DNA from 4 places in the Massilia sp. S19_KUP03_FR1 genome. Region 3 is predicted to be linked to each of the others. Evidence: predicted binding sites of a transcription regulator. Region 3 holds the regulator's gene; each other region holds the start of a gene.
What was found. Region 3 encodes sigma-54, which starts transcription at its own class of promoters, with help from an activator protein. Its sites were predicted from a motif close to TGGCANGNAANCTGCTTT; they were not measured.
Positions count from the first base shown of each region.

Region 1 (5,899 bases), on a different contig from region 3:
GCGCGGGCTGTACATCACGCTGTCCGAAACGCAGGACGAGCTGGAGGCGGTGGCCGCCAGCCATGGCTGGTCGATCGCTGCCTTTTCGATTGTCGAACTGGCCAGCGAGACCGAGCTCGACGCCAATTCGCAGCAATCGATTTTTCACTCGTCCGAAGTGGAGCTGGGTGAAACCGCGCGCAAGGTGATGACGCGGGTGGACGACTACAAGCCGGCGCGGGTGGTCTTCGACAGCCTGTCCGAGCTGCGCCTGCTGGCGCAAAATCCGCTGCGTTACCGGCGCCAGATTCTGGCCTTGAAACAGTTCTTTTCCACGCGCGCGTGCACCGTGCTGCTGCTCGACGACCGCTCGGCCACGACGTCCGACCAACAACTGCACAGCATTGCGCACGGGGTCATCCGCCTCGAGCAGCTGCCGCAGGAATTCGGCAAGGAGCGACGGCGCGTGTCGATCGTCAAAATGCGTGGCATCAAATTTCGCGGCGGCTTCCACGACTACATCCTTGACACCGGCGGCATCGTCATGTTCCCGCGCCTGGTGGCGGCAGATCACAGCGGCGCGTTTCAGCCGATGATTCACTCGACCGGCATGCCCGGCATCGACGCCATGCTGGGCGGCGGCCTGGCGGCCGGTACCAATACGCTGGTGGTGGGGCCGTCCGGGATCGGCAAGACCACCTTGTCGGCCCAGTGCCTGCTGGCGGCGCTGCAGCGCGGCGAGGCGGCGTCGCTGTATCTGTTCGATGAGGGCCTGGGTACCTTTTTTGCCCGTACCGCGGCGCTGGCCATGGACTTGTCCGGCTACATCGCCAGCGGCCAGTTGAAAGTCCAGCACGTCGACCCGGCCGAACTGGCGCCGGGCGAGTTTGCCCACATGTTGCGCGGCGACGTGGAAAACATGGGGGCGCGTTTCATCGTCATCGACAGCCTGAACGCCTACCTGCAAGCGATGCCCGGCGAGCAATACCTCACCTTGCAGATGCATGAATTGCTGACGTATCTGAACGGGCAGGGCGTGACCACCGTGCTGATTCTGGGCCAGCACGGCCTGATCGGCGACATCCGCGCCGACATTGACATGAGCTACCTCTCCGACGCCACCCTGATGCTGCGCTTTTTCGAGTCGAACGGCAGGCTGCACCGCGCGGTCACCGCCATCAAGAGCCGCATCAGCGACCATGCGCTGACCATCCACGAATTGCGTATCGGCGCGGCCGGCATTGAAGTGGGCGCGGCGCTGGAAGGGTTCGAAGGCGTGCTGTCCGGCCTGCCCACCTACCGCGGCAAGACGCCGATGCTGCGCGACGACAGTGCCCATGCTGCGCCATAAGGTGAGCGCCAGTTTCGAGGAGCGCTTGCTGGTGCTGGCGCCGCGCGGGCGCGACCAGGACGTGATCCTGCGCGTGCTGCAGGCCCAGGGCATTGTGTGCGAAGGGATCGACACCCTGGCCGCACTGGTGGACGCGATGGCGGCCGGCGCCGGCGCGGCCCTGCTGGCCGAGGAGGCGCTGCGCAGCGCCGACATCGCCAGCCTGATCGGCGCGCTCGAGGCGCAGGAAGCCTGGTCCGATTTTCCGTTCGTGATCCTGGTGTCGTCGGAAAATGTGAAGGCGCGCCAGGAATCGAATGTGCTGCTGGCGCGGCTCGGCAACGTTATCATGCTGGAGCGGCCCCTGAACACCGAAACCTTGCACAGCGCCACCCTGGCCGCACTGCGCGGGCGGCGCCGCCAGTATGCGGCGCGCGACGTGCTGCTCGACCTGTCGCGCACGGCCGACAGCCTGCATGGCAGCAAGGCCGAACTGGTGCGCCTGAACGAAACGCTCGAATCGCGCATCGACGAGCGCACGCGCGCGCTGGCGCTGGCCAACGACCGCCTGATGACCGAAGCGTTCGAGCGCGAACGGGTCCAGCAGGCGCTGATGCAGTTCCAGAAAATGGAGGCGGTGGGCCAACTCACCGGCGGCATCGCCCACGATTTCAACAACCTGCTCAATGTTGTGCAGGGCAGCATGGACCTGATCCTGATGATGTCGCAGGACGCCACCACCCGGCGCCGCGCCGAAGTGGCGCGCAAGGCGTGTCAGCAGGGGGCCAAACTGACCAGCCAGCTGCTGGCGTTTTCGCGCAACCAGCGCCTCGACCTGAAACCGACAGCGGTGCCAGCGATGCTGGCCGGTGTGCGCGAACTGCTGGCCACCTCGCTCGGCTCCAGCGTGCAGTTTTCCATTGACGTCGAGGACAGCGCCCATTGGGTCATGGCCGACACCAACCAGATGGAAATGGCCTTGATTAACCTGGCCATCAATGCGCGCGACGCCATGCCGGGCGGCGGCCAACTGCGCATTCATGCGGCCCGTGCCGTGCCGCCGGTGGAACTGAACGCCGGAGAATATGTCCGGATTGCCGTCACCGACACCGGCGAAGGGATGAGCCCGGCCGTCATGGCCAAGGTGTTCGAGCCGTTCTTCACCACCAAGGGCGTGGGCAAGGGAACCGGTTTGGGTTTGTCGCAAGTGTATGGCATGGCGCAGCAATCGGGCGGCAGCGCGCGTGTTACCAGTACGCAGGGCGAGGGCACGACGGTCGAAATCTGGCTGCGCGTGGCTGCCGCGCCGGCGCGTGCTGTGCAGGTGGAAGCGCGCAGCGGCCCGCGCCGGTCGCAAACCGGCGCGCGCATCCTGGTGGTGGAAGACGACAGCCTGGTGCGCCAGTCGATGGTGGAATCGCTCGAGGCGCTGGGCTACCTGGTCACGCCGGCCGGCGACGGCGAAGCGGGCTTGCGCGAACTGCAGCGCGAGCGCCCGCACCTGATGATCACCGACTACCTGATGCCCGGCATGACCGGCGCCGAGCTGGTGCAGCGTGCCAGTGTCGATTATCCCGGCCTGCCGATGATTATCTCGACCGGGTACGCCGACATGGAGGCGGTGGACAAGGTCATCGGCAGTAATTATGTGCTGCGCAAACCGTTCGAGCTGTCGGAGCTGGCCAACAGCGTCGACAAGGCGCTGCACAGGATGCACACGTAAAAATGGCCCGGGGTGCAGCCCGGGCCATCCTGCCGCAGTACGGAATCGATCGCTTACGCGGCCGCTTGCATGCCGGCCCGGCGGCGGCGGCCGCAATAGCCCATCATGGCCAGGCCAGCGCCGAGCAGCAGCGCGCTGCCTGGCTCGGGGACGTCGCTTGCAGGAACCGGGTCGCCGGCGAAGTAGAACGTGACGCTGCCGAAGTTCCAGATGCCGTCCGGGGTCACCTTTTCATCATCGAAAAATTCGCTAAACTCCAGGCGCAGGATGCCATCGGCGCCGACACTGAAGCTCAGGTTCTGGGCAAGCAGGTTCACCAGGCGCGAGTACATTCCCGTCGCCGATGCGTCCACGTTGAATGCCGGGGCGAGGTTCCCGCCGACCGACCTGATCGAATCGGTGTAGGTCAGGGTGACTTCGGAAAGCCAGCTGGGATCGAACGCCGTAAGGTTGACGTTGTAAGCAATGCCGGTAACCGTCGCGTTCGCGCCCACGTCGAGCAGGAAGACCGGATTTTGCGGCGCACCGAGTTGGCCGTAGCTCTGGATGCCGCGCACGTCGAACGTGATCGGTGTCGCAAACACGGATGTGCAAGCAAAAACGGACAAACCGATCAGCAGTTTATGTAGTGAACGCAGCAACATGACCATCTCCGAAAGTGTAGGCATATTAGTTATGCAAAAAGCATGCCAGTCAAGATGATTATGCCATGTGGTTGATTTATATAGATAAATTAAATTCAGTCGATTGATCGGCTTGTGAAATGTAAGTTTTATCGACAGTAAAATTATTTGAACAATAAACTTGTTTTCATAAGTCTATAAAAACCGTTCATTATTAATTCTGCATATAAAAAGCAGCTTGCCCGGGCCTGTATGCAGGGGCCGCGCTGCTCTTGCCCTGTCAAGCAGCATCTTTCGCGTGACGGCGGCGCGCCGAATAGGCCATCAGCGCCAGGCCAGCGCCCATCAGCAGTCCGCTGGCAGGCTCGGGGACGTTGCCGGGCGGCGTATCGACAGCGTCGGTGGTGAAGGTGATGGTGCCGAAATTCCACATGCCGTCAGGCGACACTGACGCATCGTTGAAGTCTTCATAGAACTCGAGGCGGAGCAGGCCGTCGGCGCCCACCTGGAAGTCCAGGCCCAGATCGACCAGACTGGCCGAGCCTGCGTAACTAGCGGTGCCTGGATGGTCATCCTCAAAGCCTGGTGTAAAGAACACGCCGGTCGACTGGTCCGTGTCGCCAAAATACAAGCTCAGTTCGGACAGGTAGCTTGGCCTAAATGCGGTGACGTTGACGTTGTACGAGACGTCGGTAATGGTAGCGAAGGCACCCACATTAAAGGAGAGAACCGTATTCGCGCTACTGCCCTCTGCGGCATAGCTGCGGATGCCGGCAACATTCACGACCAGCGGTGCTGCAAACACGGAAGTGCAGGCCAGTAAGGACAAGCTGACGATTAATTTGCTCAGGGATCGCATGGTCATGGGATTCTCCGGTTCAGGTGAAATTATCCAGCGAGCAGAAAGCGTGCCAGTGATTTATTTTATTCTAACTACTTGATTTCTATAAAATAAAAACACGACGATCGATATGCGTTTCATTAGCTGTAAATTTTCTCGACAGCCGGCGCTTATTCGAAGAACGATGTATTGAATTAATGAAAGTTAACTTCTATTTATTGAAATATTGCTGAGATATATTGTTGTATTGCGCGTATGTTCTCTTGGCATTTCAAGGTTCAAGCCGATGACATGATTTGCTCGACACTGGCTGGCAGTCCCAGCACAACAATATCAACGGAGCAAACCCATGACAAACCGCCGCAACCTGCTCAAGGCAGGCACTTCCACCCTCATCGGCGGTCTGATCGCCAGCGCCGGCCGCGCCGTCTCGGCCCAGGACACCGTGCCTGCTGCTGCTGCTGTGAACGTGCGGTCGGTGCCGCCGCTGGCCGCCAGCCTCGGCATGCGCGCCTGGCGACCTGTGCCCTGGGTGCGAGCGCTACCCCCGGCCTGGTGGTGGTGCTCGATGACGGGGCCATGGTCGACGTGAAAGCCGGCCGGCCTTGAACAACTGCGTCTGCTGGTCGAGCGGGCGGCGCAACGCAAGACCGGCTTGCTGCCGGTGGCGCAGGCGCGCTTTCTGTCGCCGATTCCGCGCCCGGACCGCAACATCTATTGCGTCGTCTGGAATTATCTGGACCATTTCGAAGAAGGCAAAAACGCGCGCGTCGACAAGGTCGTCGACAAGCTGCCCGATCACCTGGTGTTCTTCACCAAGGGCAAAAGCCTCGATGGCCACGGCCCGATGGGTCCGTGGATTGTCAGCGCGGCCGGTGTGAAACTCGATGACGTGCGCGTGATCTGCCGCGTCAACGGCGTGGAAAAGCAGAATGGCAGCTACCAGCAGATGTACTTCAAGATCCCGCGCATCATCGCCGAACTGTCGCGCGGGATGACGCTGGAACCGGGCGACATCATCGCCACCGGCACGCCGTCGGGTGTCGGCTTTGCGCGCAAGCCGCAGGAGTTCCTCAAGGACGGCGATGTGATGGAGACCGAGATTACCGGGGTGGGCGTGATCCGCAACACGATTCGCGCGAAGACGTAAGCCTTGAGGGTGTTTGTCGTCGATCACGGCCTGGTCCGCATCGTCGGCCAGTGCGCCGCGGCTTCCGTTACACTGGGGCACTTCCGACCAACTTGCCAGCAGGAGCCACGCCATGCACGACCTCACCCTCCCCGAAAAAATCTGGCAGCGCGCCTGCGGCAATGGACCGGCATCGCCAGGCACGGGCGACATCGCGCTGATGGCATTGCTGACGTTTCACGGCCTGGTGATGAACATGGGCGCGCTGCATGCC
Region 1 is NZ_JAQQPS010000002.1:28,425-34,323, forward strand. Features, by position in the region: gene V6M87_RS01835 (ATPase domain-containing protein) at 1-1,330, shown strand, start outside; gene V6M87_RS01840 (ATP-binding protein) at 1,317-3,032, shown strand; gene V6M87_RS01845 (PEP-CTERM sorting domain-containing protein) at 3,086-3,676, opposite strand; gene V6M87_RS01850 (PEP-CTERM sorting domain-containing protein) at 3,936-4,520, opposite strand; gene V6M87_RS01855 (hypothetical protein) at 4,846-5,088, shown strand; gene V6M87_RS01860 (fumarylacetoacetate hydrolase family protein) at 5,161-5,646, shown strand; gene V6M87_RS01865 (hypothetical protein) at 5,759-5,899, shown strand, end outside.
Region 1: V6M87_RS01845 (PEP-CTERM sorting domain-containing protein) is a predicted target of sigma-54. The motif match lies at 3,707-3,724, and genes of this name have one in related genera.

Region 2 (5,899 bases), on a different contig from region 3:
CTGCTGGGGCACTTCCGCCATGAGAGCGGGCACTATTATTTTGATCGGCTGGTGGCCGATACCGCATGGATCGAACCATTCCGCGCGCTGTTCGGCGACGAACGCGAAGATTACGGCGTCGCGCTGCAGCGCCATTACCAGAACGGCCCGGTGGCGGACTGGGAAGAACAGTTCGTCAGCAGCTACGCCAGTTCGCACCCGTGGGAAGACTGGGCCGAAACGTGGGCGCACTACCTGCACATGCTCGACACGCTGGAAACGGCGCACGCCTGCGGCTTGTCACTGCATCCGGTCAAGGCGGGCGAACCGTCGCTCGAAGCGGTCGCATTGCCAATGAAAACCGGGGCGTTCGATGAGACCTTGCACGACTGGTTCGCGCTGACGTATGTGCTCAACAGCCTCAATCGCAGTATCGGGATGCCGGATTCGTATCCGTTCAAACTGAGTACGCCGGTGCTCGAGAAGCTGGCGTTCGTGCACCAGGTGGTGAAGGAGAAAGCGAAGGTGGCATCCTGATCGCGGCGCGAATACGCTTGACCATGCTGCATGATTGTGATGGGTCCCGGCCTGCACCGGGACGACGGTTTTTAAGCCGACGGTTGCCAGTATGGTTGCCTTCATTACGTCTTACCGGCGAAAGCCGGGACCCATGCTTCTTCGGCAGTACGGCACCAGAATACTAAGGCGCCGCCTCCAGCAGCGCCACGCTCACCACCATTTGATGCGCGGCCAGGGCCGGTCCGAACTGGTTGAATATCGCCACTTGTGCCGCGTCGTGCCCATATCCCAGCGCCACGCGCCCGCCGCGCGGCGCGTCCTGCGTCGCGTCGAAAGTATACCAGCGTCCACCCACCCACGCCTCGAACCAGGCATGCAGGTCCATCGGCGACAGGTCGTGCAGATAGCCCACCACGATGCGCGCCGGAATCGACAGGCTGCGGCACATCGCGATGCCCAGGTGGGCAAGGTCGCGGCACACCCCTTCGCGGCGGCGGTTGACGTCGGCAGCCGTCATGTGGTCGTGTATCGAGGCCGGATTGAATGCCACCTCGCGCCGGATCCAGTCGCAGATCGCCACTACCTGGTCATACCCCGGCGCCGCATCAGCGACAATCTCCGCCGACATCTCGTTGAACTGTTCGGATTCGCAATACCGGCTCGGCAGCAGATACGTCAACACGGCATCGGGCAGGGTCTGCACGTCATCGAACGGCGCGCCCGGCGCGACGTCGATCATGTCAGCCGTCAGCACATCGGCCGAGGTGTGGATGGAAAACTCGCCGGTCGGTACCACCAGGCGCTGGCACAAATTGCCGTACGCATCGGTGAACTCCAGCACCGGCACGCTCGGCGTCATCGTGTAGGTGTCGCGCGCCACCCATTGCTGGGCGCCGCTGCGCGCACGCAGCATCATAATGAAGGGCGTGGGGCCGGGGACGGTAAAGCTCAGGGTGCAGCCAGTACGCAGCCACATGGGCGCTCGCTTTCGGATTCAGGGTTGCGCGCACCACGCTGGTGCACGGCGCACGCCGCGCCACGCACCGCGACCAACCAAACGGCATGCCCGTGGTAATGTGTTGTCACGATTGCTTTAATGGAAGACACGCGGTCTAGCTACTCAAGCAACGATTCTCATGAGCATTGTATCAAGCTGCGCGCGATAGTGTTGCAGGTACGAATCATGCTTACCTTGCAATGTAGAGCGCCCACCAGCATCGTATTTCCATTGATCGCGCCCACATCGAAAGGTTTTTCCGCATGGCCATCCGCATCGCGCTGCACCACAAGACCAGTTACCGTTATGACCGCCTGGTCGCCCTGTCGCCGCACGAGGTGCGCCTGCGCCCGGCGCCGCATGCGCGGACCCCGATTTTGTCGTATTCGCTGAGCGTGCAGCCAGAACAGCATTTCATCAACTGGCAGCAAGATCCGTATGGCAATTACATCGGCCGCTTCGTGTTCCCGGAAAAAGCCGACCACCTCGAATTCACGGTCGACCTGGTCGCCGACATGACCGTCATTAACCCGTTCGACTTCTTCGTCGAAAAGTACGCCGAGACCTTCCCGTTCGCCTACCCGGCGCAGCTGAAGGCGGAGCTGTCCGCCTACCTGCAGACGGAAGAGCCGGGCGCATTGCAAGCCGAATGGGTCGCCAAAGCACGCGCCGACCTGCTCGGCAAACCACTGGCGACCAACGATTTTCTGGTGGCCATCAACCAGCGCCTGCGCGACGATATCGCCTACCTGTTGCGGATGGAACCGGGCGTGCAGACGCCGGAAGAAACGCTGACAAACCGCTCTGGCTCCTGCCGCGACAGCGGCTGGCTGCTGGTGCAGATCCTGCGCGAGATGGGCCTGGCCGCACGCTTCGTGTCCGGCTACCTGATCCAGCTGAAGGCCGACCAGGAAGCACTCGATGGCCCCAGCGGCGCGCTTGAAGATTTTACCGATTTGCACGCCTGGACCGAGGTGTACATCCCCGGCGCCGGCTGGATCGGTCTCGACCCCACCTCCGGCATGCTGGCCAGCGAAGGCCATATTCCGCTGGCCTGCACGGCCATGCCGTCGTCGGCTGCGCCGGTTTCCGGCTTCACCGACAAAGCCGAAGTGACCTTTGTCCACGAAATGACGGTCACGCGCATCCATGAAGACCCGCGCGTCACAAAACCGTATTCGGAAAGCCAGTGGAGCGACATCGACAAACTCGGCCAGCAGGTCGACCTTGAACTCAAGCGCCAGGACGTGCGCCTGACCCAGGGCGGCGAACCGACCTTTGTCTCGATCGACGACATGGACGGCGCCGAATGGAACACCCTCGCCCACGGCGACAACAAGCGCGAACTGGCGGGCAAGCTGATGCACCGCCTGAAAAACCACTTTGCGCCGGGCGGCATGATCCATTACGGCCAGGGCAAATGGTATCCGGGCGAGCCGCTGCCGCGCTGGGCCCTGAACATTTTCTGGCGTGTCGACGGCCAGCCGATGTGGCTTGATGCCGAGTTGTTCTCCGATGAACACGTCGACGACGGCTGCACCAGCGCAGACGCCGAGCGTTTTATCGCGGAACTGGTGCGCACGCTCGGCCTGCCCGCCGGCAGCCCCATTGCCGCCTACGAAGACGTGCTGCAGCAGGCCCAGCGCGAGCAGGCGCTGCCGCGCAATCTCGACCCGCTGGCGGCCGACCTGAAGGCGCCGGAAGAGCGGCGCCGCCTGGCGCGCCTGCTCGAACGGGGCCTGGGCCAGGTGGCCGGCTACGTGCTGCCCCTGAAAGCGGCCGAACACGACCCCACCTTCATGCTCGGCACCAGCTGGTGCACCTCGCCGTGGCCGATCAAGCGCGAACACCTGTACCTGCTCGAGGGCGATTCGCCGCTGGGCCTGCGCCTGCCTCTGGCCACCCTGCCCTGGGTGATGCCGGAACAGCGCGACGAAGAGTTTGATGTCGACCCGTTTGCGCCGCATGACCCGCTGCCGGCCGAGAAAAAAGAGCGCCGTCCGGTGCTCGGCGTTGCCGCCGGCAAGTCGGCACGCGCCGCCACGCCCCTGCCAAAAGACGTCGCCCCGCGCGACGTGATCCACACCGCCCTCTGTGTCGAAGTCCGGGAAGGCCGCCTGCACGTCTTTATGCCGCCCTTGAAACGCATCGAGGATTACCTGGCGCTGGTGACGGCCGTGGAGCGCACCACGGCGGCCCTGAAAATGAAGCTGTGGATTGAGGGCTACCCGCCGCCGCGCGACCCGCGCATCAAGCTGCTGTCCGTGACCCCGGACCCGGGCGTGATCGAAGTGAACATCCATCCGGCCGCGAGCTGGAATGAGCTGGTGTACAACGTTTCGACGCTATACCAGGAAGCGCGCCTGACGCGCCTGGGCACCGAGAAGTTCATGCTCGATGGCCGCCACACCGGCACCGGCGGTGGCAACCACGCGACACTTGGCGGCGCCACCGCCGAAGACAGCCCGCTGCTGCGCCGTCCCGATCTGCTGAAAAGCCTGATCACCTACTGGCAGGTGCACCCTGCCCTCTCGTACCTGTTTTCGGGCACCTTCATCGGGCCGACCAGCCAGGCGCCGCGCGTGGACGAAGCGCGCGACGACAATTTATATGAACTGGCGATCGCCTTCCAGCAAATGGACAAGGTGCTGCCGACCCTGCACCCGGGCGACAAGCCGTGGATGGTCGACCGCCTGCTGCGCAATATGCTGGTCGACCTGACCGGGAATACGCACCGGTCGGAATTCTCGATCGACAAACTGTATTCGCCGGACGGCCCCACCGGGCGCCTGGGCCTGGTGGAATTTCGCGCCTTCGAGATGCCCCCGCACGAACGCATGAGCCTGGTGCAAATGCTGTTGCTGCGCGCCCTGGTGGCGCGCTTCTGGAGCCAGCCGTACCAGGCCAAACTGGTCCACTGGGGTACCGCGCTGCACGACCGCTGGATGCTGCCGCATTTTGTGGCCCAGGATATCCGCGACGTCGCGCGCGATCTGCAGGCGGCCGGCTACGCCTTCGATGAAAGCTGGTTTGAGCCGTTTATCGAGTTTCGGTTTCCGCGCTTCGGCACCGTGGTCTACGAAGGCGTGGAGATGGAACTGCGCCAGGCCATCGAGCCGTGGAATGTGCTGGGCGAAGAAGTCACAGGTGGCGGCACCGCGCGCTACGTCGATTCGTCGGTCGAGCGCATGCAGCTGCTGGTACGCGGACTGACCGATGGTCGCCACGTCATCGCCTGCAATGGCCGCATGCTGCCGCTGCACCCGACCGGCGTGCCGGGCGAGTACGTGGCCGGCGTGCGCTTTCGCGCGTGGAGCCCGTGGTCGGCGCTGCATCCGAGCATCCGGGTGCAGGCACCGTTGACGTTCGATCTGGTCGACACCTGGAGCGGGCGCGCGATTGGCGGTTGCACCTACCACGTGGTGCATCCGGGCGGGCGTAGCGAAACCGGTTCTCCGGTCAACGCGAATGCCGCCGAGGCGCGCCGTTTTGCGCGTTTCTGGCCGCACGGGCACACGCCAGGGCCGATGACGGTGTACAAGGAAGAGCGCAATCCGAGTTTTCCGATGACGCTGGACTTGCGCTGGCAGCCGTATTGACCTATCGTTCGGATCCACTTGTAAAGTTGCTGCGCGTCCATGCCGAACCCCTTCCTTGCCCATTACCTCGCCGCACCGGGCAGCTTCGATGAGATGCTCGATGCGGACCGGGTGCCGCGCGCGCACTGGCAAGCGATGCTCGCCAACCTGGCGCAGGAAGCGCCGGACACGATGCGCCAGCGCTACGAGATGGTGCAGCGCCAGGTACGCGAAAATGGCGTCACCTACAACGTTCCGGCGGACGCCGACGGCAGGCAACGGCCCTGGGACCTGAACATGCTGCCGCTGATCCTCCCGCACGAGGAATGGCGTGGCATCGAACAGGCGGTGGTGCAGCGCGCTACCCTGCTCAACAAGATCCTCGGCGACGTGTATGGCCAGCAGGAGATGCTGCGCGAAGGCCTGCTGCCGCCGGCGCTGATTCACGGTAACGCAGGCTTCCTGCGCCCGAGTCACCAGCTGCGCCACCCGGACGATATCGCGCTGCATTTTTACGCGGTCGATCTGGCGCGCGCGCCCGACGGCAGCTGGTGGGTGCTGGCTGACCGCACCCAGGCGCCGTCGGGGGCCGGCTACGCGCTGGAAAACCGCGCTATCATCGCGCCCACCTTCCCCGACCTGCTGCGCGAACTGAAGGTGCAGCCGATTTCGCCGTTCTTCCGCACCATGCACGAGAGCCTGATGCACTGGGGCCGCCAGTGCGCGGCCAGCGGCGACGCACCGGCGCCACTGCGCGATGGCGCAGCGCCACTGATCGTGCTGCTCACCCCCGGCCCGCGCACCGAAAGTTACTACGAACAGGCGT
Region 2 is NZ_JAQQPS010000024.1:67,883-73,781, reverse strand. Features, by position in the region: gene V6M87_RS22735 (zinc-binding metallopeptidase family protein) at 1-516, shown strand, start outside; gene V6M87_RS22730 (transglutaminase family protein) at 680-1,474, opposite strand; gene V6M87_RS22725 (transglutaminase family protein) at 1,759-5,094, shown strand; gene V6M87_RS22720 (circularly permuted type 2 ATP-grasp protein) at 5,134-5,899, shown strand, end outside.
Region 2: V6M87_RS22725 (transglutaminase family protein) is a predicted target of sigma-54. The motif match lies at 1,671-1,688, and genes of this name have one in related genera.

Region 3 (5,899 bases):
GTCGCACCGGCCCGATACCGATGTCTCTGACATCGACAAGCCGGTGATGCGCAGCATGACTCCCGGCCGTCCGAGCATGACCGTCACGTCCAAAACGGCGCAGGTGCTGCATGAGCAGAACCAGGTCGACATGAAGGGCGACGTGGAAGTGCTGCGCCCCGCCTCTGGCAAGACGCAGGCGCTGCAGATTCACAGTCAGGCGCTGAGCGCCTTGCCGGACGATGAAATCGTCAAGACCGATCAACCGGTCGAGATCCTGCTCGGCACGTCCAGGCTGACGGGCGTCGGCATGCTGGCCAATAATGCAACGCAGAAGCTGCACGTGGTCAGCCAGGGCCAGATCGTGTCGCAGCCGCGGACGCCAAAATAATTCAACGATAAAAACCGACACATGCCCTTTGAACCAGGATTGATTCCCATGAAAAAAATCTTCGCCGCCGCCGTGCTGTCGCTGCTTGCCTTCCATGCCAGCGCCGAAAAGGCCGACTCGCTGAAACAGGCCGTGATCGACTTCGATTCGGCCGACGTCGACGAAGTGACGCAGACCCGCATCCTGACCGGCAACGTGATCCTCACGCGCGGCACGCTGATCATGAAATCGGAAAAGGCCGTGCTGCAGGCGTCGGCCGACGGTTACATGAGCGTCACGCTCACCACCGTGCCGGGCAAGATGGCCACATTCCGCCAGAAGAAGGACGGCGGCCCGGACCTGTGGGTGGAGGGGCAGGCCCAGCGCATCGAATACGACGAGCGCACCGAGATGGCCAAGCTGTTTAACAACGCGACCGTGAAAAACCTGGAAGGCACGCGCCTGTCGAACCAGGTCGATGGCGAATTCATTTCCTACGACAGCCGCAAGGAAGTCGCGCTGGTGCGCAATGACGTCAGTGGCGAGAGCCGTGTCGGCAAAGGCCGCGGCACGCTGATCCTGGCACCCCGTAAAACGGCGGCCGCCGCAGCTGCGGCCCCAGCCCCAGCCCCAGCCCCAGCCCCAGCGGGTAAGAAATAATGGCGGAAATTGACAGCGGCAGCACCCTGATCGTGCGGGGGCTGCAGAAGAGTTATGGCAAACGTTTGGTGGTACGCGACGTGTCGCTGCAGGTCAAATGCGGCGAAGTGGTTGGTTTGCTGGGCCCGAACGGCGCCGGCAAAACCACGTCGTTCTACATGATCGTCGGCCTGGTGCCGTCGGACGCCGGCGCCATCGAAATCAACGGCGTCGACATCTCCAGCCTGCCGATTCACCGGCGCGCCGTCATGGGCTTGTCCTATCTGCCGCAGGAAGCGTCGGTGTTTCGCAAGCTGACCGTCGAAGACAATATCCGCGCCGTGCTCGAACTGCAGACCGTGGACGGCAAGGCGCTGTCGAAGGCCCAGATCAACGATCGCCTCGACACCTTGCTGGCCGACCTGCAGATCGAAAAACTGCGCGAGAACCAGGCCATGTCGCTGTCCGGCGGTGAACGGCGGCGCGTTGAAATTGCGCGCGCGCTGGCCACCAATCCGCGCTTCGTGCTGCTCGACGAACCGTTCGCCGGGGTCGACCCGATTGCCGTGATCGAGATCCAGCGCATTGTGCGCTTCCTGAAAGAGCGTGGCATCGGCGTCTTGATCACCGACCACAACGTGCGCGAAACGCTCGGCATCTGCGACCGCGCCTACATCATCAACCAGGGTGCGGTGCTGGCCTCCGGCCGTCCCGACGATATTATCGCGGACGAGTCGGTGCGGCGCGTGTACCTCGGCGAACACTTCCGGATGTAAGGGATGAAACAATCACTCCAGCTTCGGACCTCGCAGCACCTGGCGCTCACGCCGCAGTTGCAGCAGTCGATCCGGCTGTTGCAGCTTTCGACGCTCGAGCTGCACCAGGAGCTGGAGCAGGCCCTGTCCGACAACCCGCTGTTGGAGCGCCTCGACGACCCGCTCGACCGCTCCGTGCGGCTGCTGGGCGACGGCGCCATCAACGCACCAGGCGCGCAGAGCGAAGCCCCTCCCGCGCCAGGCAGCCAGGATGCGCCGGCGCCTGCTGAAGGCGCGGCCGAAGGTGGCGGAGAAGAGGGCGGCGGCAGCGGCGAAGAAGCGCAGGTCAGCCACGACGGCGACACTGACTGGAGCGACAGCAGCCGCGCCAAGGGCAGCGACGACGAAGAATCGCGCCCCCAGATCGAAGCGTCCGGCACCACGCTGCGCGAGCACCTGATGGAGCAGGCGCGCCTGGCGGTGCTGTCGCAGCGCGACCGCGCGCTGGTCGAAATCCTGGTCGATGGACTGGACGACAATGGCTACCTGGAGGAGTCGCTGGACGACATCCACGCGCGCCTGCCGGAAGAACTTGAGATCGATCTCGATGAACTGAAAACGGCGCTGTCGCTGGTGCAGAGTTTCGATCCCGTCGGCGTGGGTGCACGCGATGCGTCCGAATGCCTGGCGCTGCAGATCCGGCGCATGGCGGGCATCCCGATGGTTACGCGGCGCATGGCGCTGGCCATCGTCGAAAATCACCTGACCTGGTTCGCCCAGCGCGAAACCACCAAGCTGAAAAAAGCACTCGATTGCGACGATGAAGATTTGCGCGAGGCCCAAGTGGTCATCCGCGCCTGCAATCCGCACCCCGGCAACGTGTTTGCGTCGAACGTGTCGGACTTCGTCGTGCCCGACGTGGTGGTCAAGCGGGTCAAGGGCGCGTGGGTGTGCATGCTCAACCAGGACGTGATGCCGCGCCTGCGCGTGAACAGCGCCTATGCCGCCTTGCTCAAGCAGGGCAAGAGCGAAGCCCAGATGGGCGCGCAACTGCAGGAAGCGAAGTGGCTGATCAAGAACATGCGCCAGCGTTTCGACACGATCCTGCGCGTTTCCGAGGCCATCGTGGAGCGCCAAAAGAATTTCTTTTCGCACGGTGCTGTTGCCATGCGGCCACTTGTTCTTCGGGAGATTGCTGATACACTAGGTCTGCACGAGAGCACGATCTCACGTGTCACCACCCAGAAATTCATGCTGACCCCACACGGCATGTTTGAGCTGAAGTACTTTTTTGGCAGCCACGTCGCCACCGATGCGGGAGGAGAAGCATCCTCGACGGCGATCCGGGCATTGATTGTGCAACTCACAGGAGCAGAAGACCCTAAAAATCCACTTTCTGATAGCAAGATCGCGGACATGCTGGGGGAACAGGGGATGGTCATCGCGCGCCGCACGGTCGCGAAATACCGTGAAGCATTAAAGATCCCTCCTGTTACCTTGCGCAAGTCCATGTAAGGCGTTCGACCGGCGCGCATCGCGTACGGCACCGAGCGTGGCATTTCTTCAAAGGAGTTTATGTATGAATCTCACCATCAGTGGACATCATCTTGAAGTAACCCCCGCCATTCGCGAATATGTCCAGGCCAAACTGGAACGCATTCGCCGCCACTTCGATCAAGTGATCGACATCGCCGTGATCCTCACCGTCGACAATCTGACGGAAAAAGACAAACGACAAAAAGCAGAAATCAATCTTCGAATGTCCGGCAAATTGCTGCACGTCGAAAGCCTTTCGCACGACCTGTACGCCGCCGTCGATGCGCTCATCGACCGGCTCGACCGCCAGGTCATGAAATACAAGGAAAAAGTACACGAGCATGACCATCAGGCCATCAAACACCTGACTGAAGGGGGCGTTGCCGTCCCGGTGTAATGCATACCAACTGAACAGGGAAGGCGCCTCATGGGCGCCTTTTTTGCTTTCTGGTAACTTATAAATTATCATCGAAAGAACATGCTCAACAAGAAGGTTGATTCGATGATGATGTGCTTGCTTCGATGCTGCGTGCCGATACTGGCACTCACGTGGCTCACTGCTGCCGCGGCGGCGAGCGATTGGTATCCTTTCAATTGGGCGATCAAGGCGCAGCCGGGTTTCGTGACAGACAGAGTCGCCATCGTCCTGCCGGTCACACTCGACGGTAACGCGTGCAGCATGCAGCTCGACACAGCGGTAGGCACCAGCCGGTTGTATCGCTCGGGCTTGCCAGTGCGTTACGCCGCGAACGCCGGGCAGCTCGTGATCGGCCAGTTCGGCGTCGGTGCCATGCTGGGACGGCGTACCTTCAACCTGATCTACCCCGACGATGCAGCCCACCGGGAAACCGGATGCCGTTTGACCGATGTCGGCCCCCTGGTGGGCACCATCGGCAACGATCTGTTCGCGAACGGTAATCTGACGCTGGACTTGCGCCATGCCCGCTTTCGCTTTATCGAAGGCGCCGCTGCGCTCGTCGCAACGGATGCGAATAGCGTGCCCTTCACGATGACGACCAGTGAGGAAGGGCATGGGCAGGTCCCGCTCATCGAAGTCACGCTCGCTGACCGGCGCCGCGTTTCCCTGATCGTCGACACCGGCAGCGCGCCTGCACAATTGATTGTGTTTCACGAACCTGATTGGCTGGCGCTGGTAGGGCCAGCCGGCGCACGCGATGCGGTGGCGGTAACAACGATGTCGTGGAATCATCCGATGCTCTGTCGCACGGCACCGATCCGCGCTGCGTTCCATATCGGGCCGATTGGGCTAGGTACCGGTACCGGGGCATCGTTCTGCACGATTGACAAGCAGCCGGCATTTGGGGGCTCGAGCCTGTTCGGCACGATCGGCATGGTGCCTTTCCAGGATCAAGCGATCACCTTCGACTATGTCGGGCAGCGTTTCCTGATCACGGCGCCTGATGTGCACCTTTTTTGATTCTGCGCTCAGCCGCAGCCGCTCTTCGGCACGGTTGACATCAGCGTCGCGCCACAGCTCGTGGCGTGGCCCTCGAACGCAACCGGTACGCCGTCGATCAGGACATGCGGATCGCCCTCGGCGATCACACATACTTCATGGCCTTTCATCGGACAAAAGCAGCGGTCGCCCTTGCGCGCCACTGCAACGCCCATCGCGGTCGTATTAGGCGCGGCGGCGACGACCTTGCCGCCATGGCTGGTTGGATCGTTCAATCGAATCACGCGACGCATGGCATGTCCTTTCGTGGTGGGTCACTGCGAAAAACCTTGCGGGTAGCGCGGTGCATCATGGCGCAAGCCCCACCACGGCAAATAGGCATGGTTGCCGCCCCGGGCGCGGAACCAGGGTGCGCCGGGCACGATCGGCCGCACGACGGGCGGCGGCAGCACGACCGTGGCGGTAAGCTCCTCCTGGTCGGTGGTGCCGGCCACCAGCACGTTCTTGCCGAAGTGGTTAGCGTAGGCAATCGCCAGCGCGAGATTCGTGAGGGCCGTGCCTGCCCCCATTTCGCCAAGCAGGGCGGGGGTATTGAAGGTCTGCTTCATGAAGTCGAGTTCGGGGACTTCTTCGGTCATGGTGCGGGCCAGCACGGCAAGGCGGTCGGACGAGTCGCGGTGCAGGTTGGCAGCGTCGTGGATGACGAAGCCGATCGAGGTTTTCTGGATGCCGGCGTTCGCGGCGGCCTTGTCGAGCGCGGCTTTCCAGACTTGCAGGGGGCGTGACTGGCCGTTGTCGCTTGCCTCGAATGCGCTGGCTTTTCTGACGGCGGGGTAGGGCAGCCATGCCAGTGATGCGCGGTCAGTTTTATAGTCTTGGCCGGCCAGGACGAGCAGGACCATGTTCTCGTTGATTTGCGCATCCTTGGGGTGACTAGGGGCGTCCCAGTTCATTACCCAGACCGTTTCGTCAGGGTGCAGTTGCAGATAGTCGAGGCCTGCCGCGAGCGAGGTAAAACCGGCGTTCGGTCCTCCCATCTTGATGCGCACGTCAGGTGGGGTGCTTCGGGTCCAGGAATTCGGGAAGCTTTTGCTTCCGATATCAAAGCTGTCGATGATGCTATCGCGCGTAACGGCAGCAGCATCGACTTGATCAAGCTTCCCGTCAGGAAGAGCATATTCCACGTGGATGCCGGCAAGCTCC
Region 3 is NZ_JAQQPS010000014.1:164,407-170,305, forward strand. Features, by position in the region: gene lptC (LPS export ABC transporter periplasmic protein LptC) at 1-370, shown strand, start outside; gene lptA (lipopolysaccharide transport periplasmic protein LptA) at 419-1,009, shown strand; gene lptB (LPS export ABC transporter ATP-binding protein) at 1,009-1,764, shown strand; gene V6M87_RS17025 (RNA polymerase factor sigma-54) at 1,768-3,258, shown strand; gene hpf (ribosome hibernation-promoting factor, HPF/YfiA family) at 3,323-3,676, shown strand; gene V6M87_RS17035 (hypothetical protein) at 3,758-4,717, shown strand; gene V6M87_RS17040 (PAAR domain-containing protein) at 4,726-4,989, opposite strand; gene V6M87_RS17045 (hypothetical protein) at 5,011-5,899, opposite strand, start outside.

Region 4 (5,899 bases), on a different contig from region 3:
TCTTCCAGGTGCCGGCAACCGTTGGCGCACCGGCGATCGGGATGGCGACGGGCGCCACATGCCGCCTTGGATCCGGCCGCGCGCGGCAGGATGGCGAACTGCGGACCGTTGCGGTAGTCGGTCTTCACGGCACGACCGATGAACTTCTTCCATGCGGCGGCGCCGCCCGGCGCGCCAGAATCGACGGTCAGGGCGTGCGCCGGCTGGAAGTTCGACGCGTAGCCGACTGTGCTGTTCGAGTTGCCCACCATATCGCCCAAGACTGTGGACGCAAACTCGCTGCCGACAATGGCACTCGTGCGGAACGCCAGCTGCTCGGGGGTGTTGCACTTCTGCGCGGAAATTCTTGCGTCAACCGTGGCTGAATAGACCTGACCCAGCGTCGCGTAAAAAGGCGCGTACAGCCCGTCGCGGATTTTCACGTTGTACAGCGCGGCGTCGATCCAGCAGAACGCCGGGTCCATCATGCGGCCAATCTGGAACTTTGCCTTCCATGCCAGTAGCGGCCCGGCCTTCGCGAAACCGAGTTCGGCGACGTGCCCGATAGCGGACGTGAAATGGTCGTCCTGCCACGGCGCACCAGCGGTATTGTTCTGATAAGTGATGCCGTAGCCATTTGTGATCATGCCGAGGTTGTTATTCGTGCCGTTTGTGTAGGTGGCGTTGTACCAATCAAGGTTTGCATTCAGGAAGCCGAGAAACTGCGCCTTGAATTTGTCGTTGTCCGGCGTGATGTAGGCCGCTTCACCCAGCGTGCGCATGCTCCAGCCCTGCCCGCGCAATTGGTCGTTCTGGAACAGCCCCTTTTCGTATTTGCGGTAGCCCGGGTTGTCGATCAGTGCGTTGTACATTGCCCAGAATTGCAACTCTTCGAGGTAGTAGAAATCGCCGGTCAGCAGGTACGGTAGATACGCGAATCCAGCCTGGTGCGCGGTATCCGACGTGTAAGGCGTGGCACCGTCAACCACGAGTGCGGGGAAGGCTTCTTTCACCCCGGTATATGGGTTGTTGGTGTCCGTCTCGCGCCCAGCAGCGTCATGGCGGGGTGATCCAGGATGCTGACCGGGCGATCTGTGGCGCGGTCGCGGTAGTGCATCGAGAAACTACCAGAACCGTCAGCGGTCGCCAACGTTGCATCCCGCGCGCGACTGTCCATGCTGAGCAGGTAGGCGGGAGACCACATCGGCAGAATGCCAATATCATCACGGCCACCGGTTGTCGGCATGTAAGCCACGGCCAGACCGATTTGCATCGGGCCGCCCTTGCCGTTCATCCGGGCCGCCAGCGACTGCAGCAAACCCTCGGATGGCATCACCGTCTGGTCGTAGTTCGGTACCGCGCGGGGGGAAATCAAGTAAGGCACGTTCGATTGCACATTCAAGGCCGGCGCGTCGCCCCACCAGAACAGTTTGCGCCAGCGCGCGTGGTGCAAGTGTTTCAAGCCGGCTTTGTTGTAGACGGACCTGGCGCCCACCAGGATCTCGGCGTCATAGGTGAAGTTCTGCGGGCCCGGCTCGTAGGCCCAGTTGTTTTCGATGGTGACGTCGACGCGGGCCTTTTTTATGGCGCTGTAGTAGCGCACGGCAAAGCGCGCGGCAAGGTGCGGGTGTGCCACGCCAGCAGAGGTGGTCAGCGGCGCCACAACCTGCCATTCGTTGGCGACGGCGCCGGCCAGCTAGGTGGCCTTGGCGCCGACTTTCAGCAGCTGGTCAGCCGATGCGGTGTACTTGACGCCGGCAATAGTGGCGGCGGCAGAGGCGGTGAAGCCAGCGGCCAGCAGATCGGCGGGCGTGGCGCGGCTTGCCGCCGCCGTGCCGCCAGTGTTCAGCGTCATCGCGCCGGTGGCACCGGCGGCCAGCGTCGGGACGATGGCGGAAATGATCGCGTGGCGCACGCTGCCATCGGCGTGCGTGGCCTTGACGTCGACCTGCAGCGGCACGGTGGCGCCGGCCAGCTTGCCGACCAGGACGTCGGACTTCTTCATGTCGCCGGCGGCGAATATCTGGCCGAAGGTGACGGGCACGTTCAATTGGGCGGCGCCGGTATTCTGGAAGCGCACATCGGTGATGGCGCCGGCTGCGGCTGCGCGGGCGGCCAGCAGCGCGGCGGCCAGGAGCAGTGTGATGCGGGATCGGGTAATCATCGTGTGAGCCTTTGAAGATATCGTTAATAATTCGCTGAAACTTATGCAATACGGGTGATTGCTAGTCAGAATTTTTTACACTGGGAGATCGCAGGAATTTTAAGCCTTTGATTTTTATAACGAATCGACTCTGGCACAACAATTGCTCTTAAGTCAATTCCATAAAAACAACCATGAGAAACGAATGACTAAAGATACCCTTGCCGCTGTCTTGCTTGCTGCTCTTGGCGCAACCGGCACCGCTCAAGCGATCCCAGTGATCACTTTTCAGGGTGTCGGCAACACGGCAAACGTCGCCGACTTCTACAACGGCGGGACGGACAGCCTTGGCTACTCGCTCGGCTACAACTATGGAATTCACTTCAATGCGATCGCTGCTTTGAATGAAGCAGGCGCGTATGTAAAAGGCGGAGCGGGCATGACGATCGCAGCGAACCTGTTCGGTGAAGGCGTCGCGTACTTGATTAAGTTTAACGCTGCTGAAAATACAGAACTGGATGGCTCGTACTCCTACATTAATTACGGAGGAATTTCCGATAGTCAATATATTACATCCAATCTAAATCCTTTTTGCAGCACAGAAGCGTCCTGCATCGATAGAGGTTATCGATATATTCATCCAAGCCAAATGGGAAGCTACTCGTTCTATTCGAACGGCGCCGAAACACAGGTTTTCTTCAATACTGATCGTCTTGACAATATTACGTTCGTCGCGCTTCCAGGTAGCAACACTCGAATACCTGAGATTGCTGGTTCGTCAAATTTAGATCGCGATATTCCCGAGCCGGCGAGTCTGGCACTCCTGGGTTTGGGTGCATTCGGACTCGTAGCGGCGCGTCGCCGTTCCAAGGAGGCGTAACTAGCGCCCCCGTTTTATGGCGCTGCGTCGAGCAGCGCCTGCTACCTTGGCGTCGAACTCGGCGCGGTCCTTGTCGAACTTTACGTCGCGCATAGTCAAGTCCTTCTCGCGGTTATCCAGATCGATCTGCATCTGCGCAAGCCGGCCGTGCGCGTCGATGATGTCCTGCCTGGTCGGCTCCCCGCCGGTGGCAACGGCACCAAAACGGCTTCAGCGTGACTTTCGGCGGATGCTTCTCTTCCTTCATGCCCGGGGAAGAGATGTGGCATGAATGTTTGCGCGGAGCCTTACATGCTGACGTGCTTCGCCGTGCACGAGATCGACGCGTTGTTCAGTCCATTTGCCATACGTGTCGCTGTGGGCCAGCAGGTTCGGAAAGTGTCAAACTATTTGAGGCATTTTATATAAATAGTTTAGTTCGTAATTTTGGCTATAGCTTCTTCCCCGGCTGAGTCCTTGATCGAGCCCGGACAGGCCCGGCTGTCGCTGATCCTGGCGCGGCCGTTAATGCTGGGCAAGCCGGAGAAATTCGGCGGTAGCGGGATGGCTGATCAGATCGGCCAGCGGAGCCGGGTAGTGTCATTTTTTCGGCTGATCCCGGGCGTTGATGACCACGGCTATATTGACGTTGTCTCGTCCCTGTACGGCGGCGTACTCGCGTGTACGACTGACTGCTACTGGACAAGTAAAGGGGCGTGGTTCTGGCCGTTGAAGTAGAGCACCGGCAGCCGGCCATCGCCACCTCCAGCTTGGTGGCGTATCCCTGCCGGCTATACGACGCCCATGATTTTCTCAACCGTGCGCAGGCCACCCAAACCAAGCGAGCCCAGCAGCCGTCAGCGCGTACGCAGCGCCCAGCGCCAGGATGAACTTGCAGGAGAAGCCGGGAACCAATCAAATCAAGAATCTGTCATCGCGTTTTGCGCGCCATGCGCAATCCGACCGTTTCCGCCCCCCACATGACATCACCGGCACAAGCGCAGCAGGTGTTCCGCTTGCAACCTTCAAAGCAAGACAAGTTGCAAGGAAACAACGAAGCTGTAACAAAGTGTGTATATTGTCGCGAATCAACTATATACTCTCGATATCGCCTGACTAGTAGTTATCTTGAGAGTAATTATCCTCCCTTCGCGCCCCCTTTCCGGGGAGTTGAACGGTGATATCCAGGCCTGCCTCTGACATAGGCAGGGACAGGTGCCGCCTGCATGCGCAAGCATGCTGCAAAACCGTTCCGCCGCACTGCGCCTACCTTGCACCACACGCCACGATTCGTTCGACTGCGCTCGGATGGCGTCAGCTTTCGCTTTGGTGATGTGAGTATTGGTGATGATTGCAGTGAGCGGGCACCGCAGATTGAACGAGACTCACTGGCATCGGTCGCTGCCGTATGAACTGTTATAGAAACCCCGATGTTGCATAGGAAGCAATTTTAACTGCAACATCTCTTTGATTTGACCAGGAATATTATGAACACCTTGCACGCCCAATTTCCCCGCACCACGCGCCGTCTGCGCCAACTCGCCCTGCCGCTTGCGTTGGCCGCCCTGCCGGGTGCCGCGCTGGCCGATGACAGCAACAAGATTTTTACCGTGGGCGGCTTCGGCACGCTCGGCGTGAACACGTCGTCCTTCGACAATGGCGACTTCGCCGTCAACCCATTCCAGCCCACTGGCGCCGGCACGAAAAAGCAATGGTCGGCCACCACCGACACCCTGGCGGCCATGCAGGTCGATGCGAAGATCGACGAGCACTGGTCGGGCGTGCTGCAGGTGGTCAGTTCGATGACGGCAGAAAACAGCTTCGAGCCGCATATCGAATGGGCCAACATCAAGTACGCGTTCACACCGGACCTGAGCGTGCGCGTCGGCCGCATCGCCCTGCCATCGTTCCTGGTGTCTGACACCCGCCTGGTCGGTTACGCCAATACCTGGGCCCGCGCGCCACAGGAAACCTACAGCCTGTATGGCCTGACCAATTCCGACGGCATCGACGGCAAATGGAGCCAGTCGTTTGGCGGCTTCCGCAATACCGTGCAGGCCTGGTTCGGCCGCGCCAAGGGCATCAAGGCCCCGAGCGCCGGCGGCACCACCACCGAGTTCTCGATGCGCAAAATGCGCGGCATCTCGGATACCGTTGAAAAGGGCGCGCTGACCATCCGCGCCAGCGCCCACATTTCGCAACTGGTCTTCGAGCTGCCTGCCAGCTACGGCAGCGACCTGCTGATCGGCTATAAAAACTACAGCCTGGGCGCGATCTACGACCCCGGCACCTGGTTCGTGCAGGGCGAAGTGGCACTGCTCAAGCGCTGGATTTCCGCGCCGCTGTTCGGCATGCCGCCGGGCTCGGAGCGCGCGTTCAACGCCATCGGCGGCTATCGCTATAACGCATTCACGCCCTACCTGGCGTACTCGCGGGTCGGCAACAGCACCATGGCCGCCTCGCGCGCCCAGCGCACCACCGCAGCCGGCGTGCGCTGGGACTTCTACAAAAACATGGACTTGAAGCTCCAGCTCGAGCACGTGGCGCTGGGTGCAAAAAGCGCCGGATTCTTTGTCAACGCCAAGCCTGGCCTGGCCGGCAGCAGCGGCAATATCGCCACCCTGGCCCTCGACTTCATCTACTAATTGAGAGACGACACCATGCCCACATTTACCTTCTATCGCACCACAGTGGCAGTTGCATTGCTCGCCTCAGCTTGCCTGGCCGCCTCGGCTGAAGTGCTCGTCGTCGTCTCAGCCAAAAGCCCTGCCACCGCCCTGACCCAGGAGCAAGCTGCCGACATCTTCCTGGGCCGCAGCACCACGCTGCCGGGCGCCGGCGCCGCGGTTCCGATCGACCAGGCCGAAGGCGCCGCAGTTCGCGACGAGTTTTACCAGAAAACGGCCGGCAAGAGCGGC
Region 4 is NZ_JAQQPS010000004.1:21,740-27,638, reverse strand. Features, by position in the region: gene V6M87_RS05110 (hypothetical protein) at 1-992, opposite strand, end outside; gene V6M87_RS05115 (hypothetical protein) at 1-58, opposite strand, end outside; gene V6M87_RS05105 (hypothetical protein) at 989-1,642, opposite strand; gene V6M87_RS05100 (hypothetical protein) at 1,676-2,143, opposite strand; gene V6M87_RS05095 (PEP-CTERM sorting domain-containing protein) at 2,328-3,002, shown strand; gene V6M87_RS05090 (hypothetical protein) at 3,003-3,134, opposite strand; gene V6M87_RS05085 (hypothetical protein) at 3,459-3,719, shown strand; gene V6M87_RS05080 (hypothetical protein) at 4,469-5,626, shown strand; gene V6M87_RS05075 (phosphate ABC transporter substrate-binding protein) at 5,642-5,899, shown strand, end outside.
Region 4: V6M87_RS05095 (PEP-CTERM sorting domain-containing protein) is a predicted target of sigma-54. The motif match lies at 2,275-2,292, and genes of this name have one in related genera.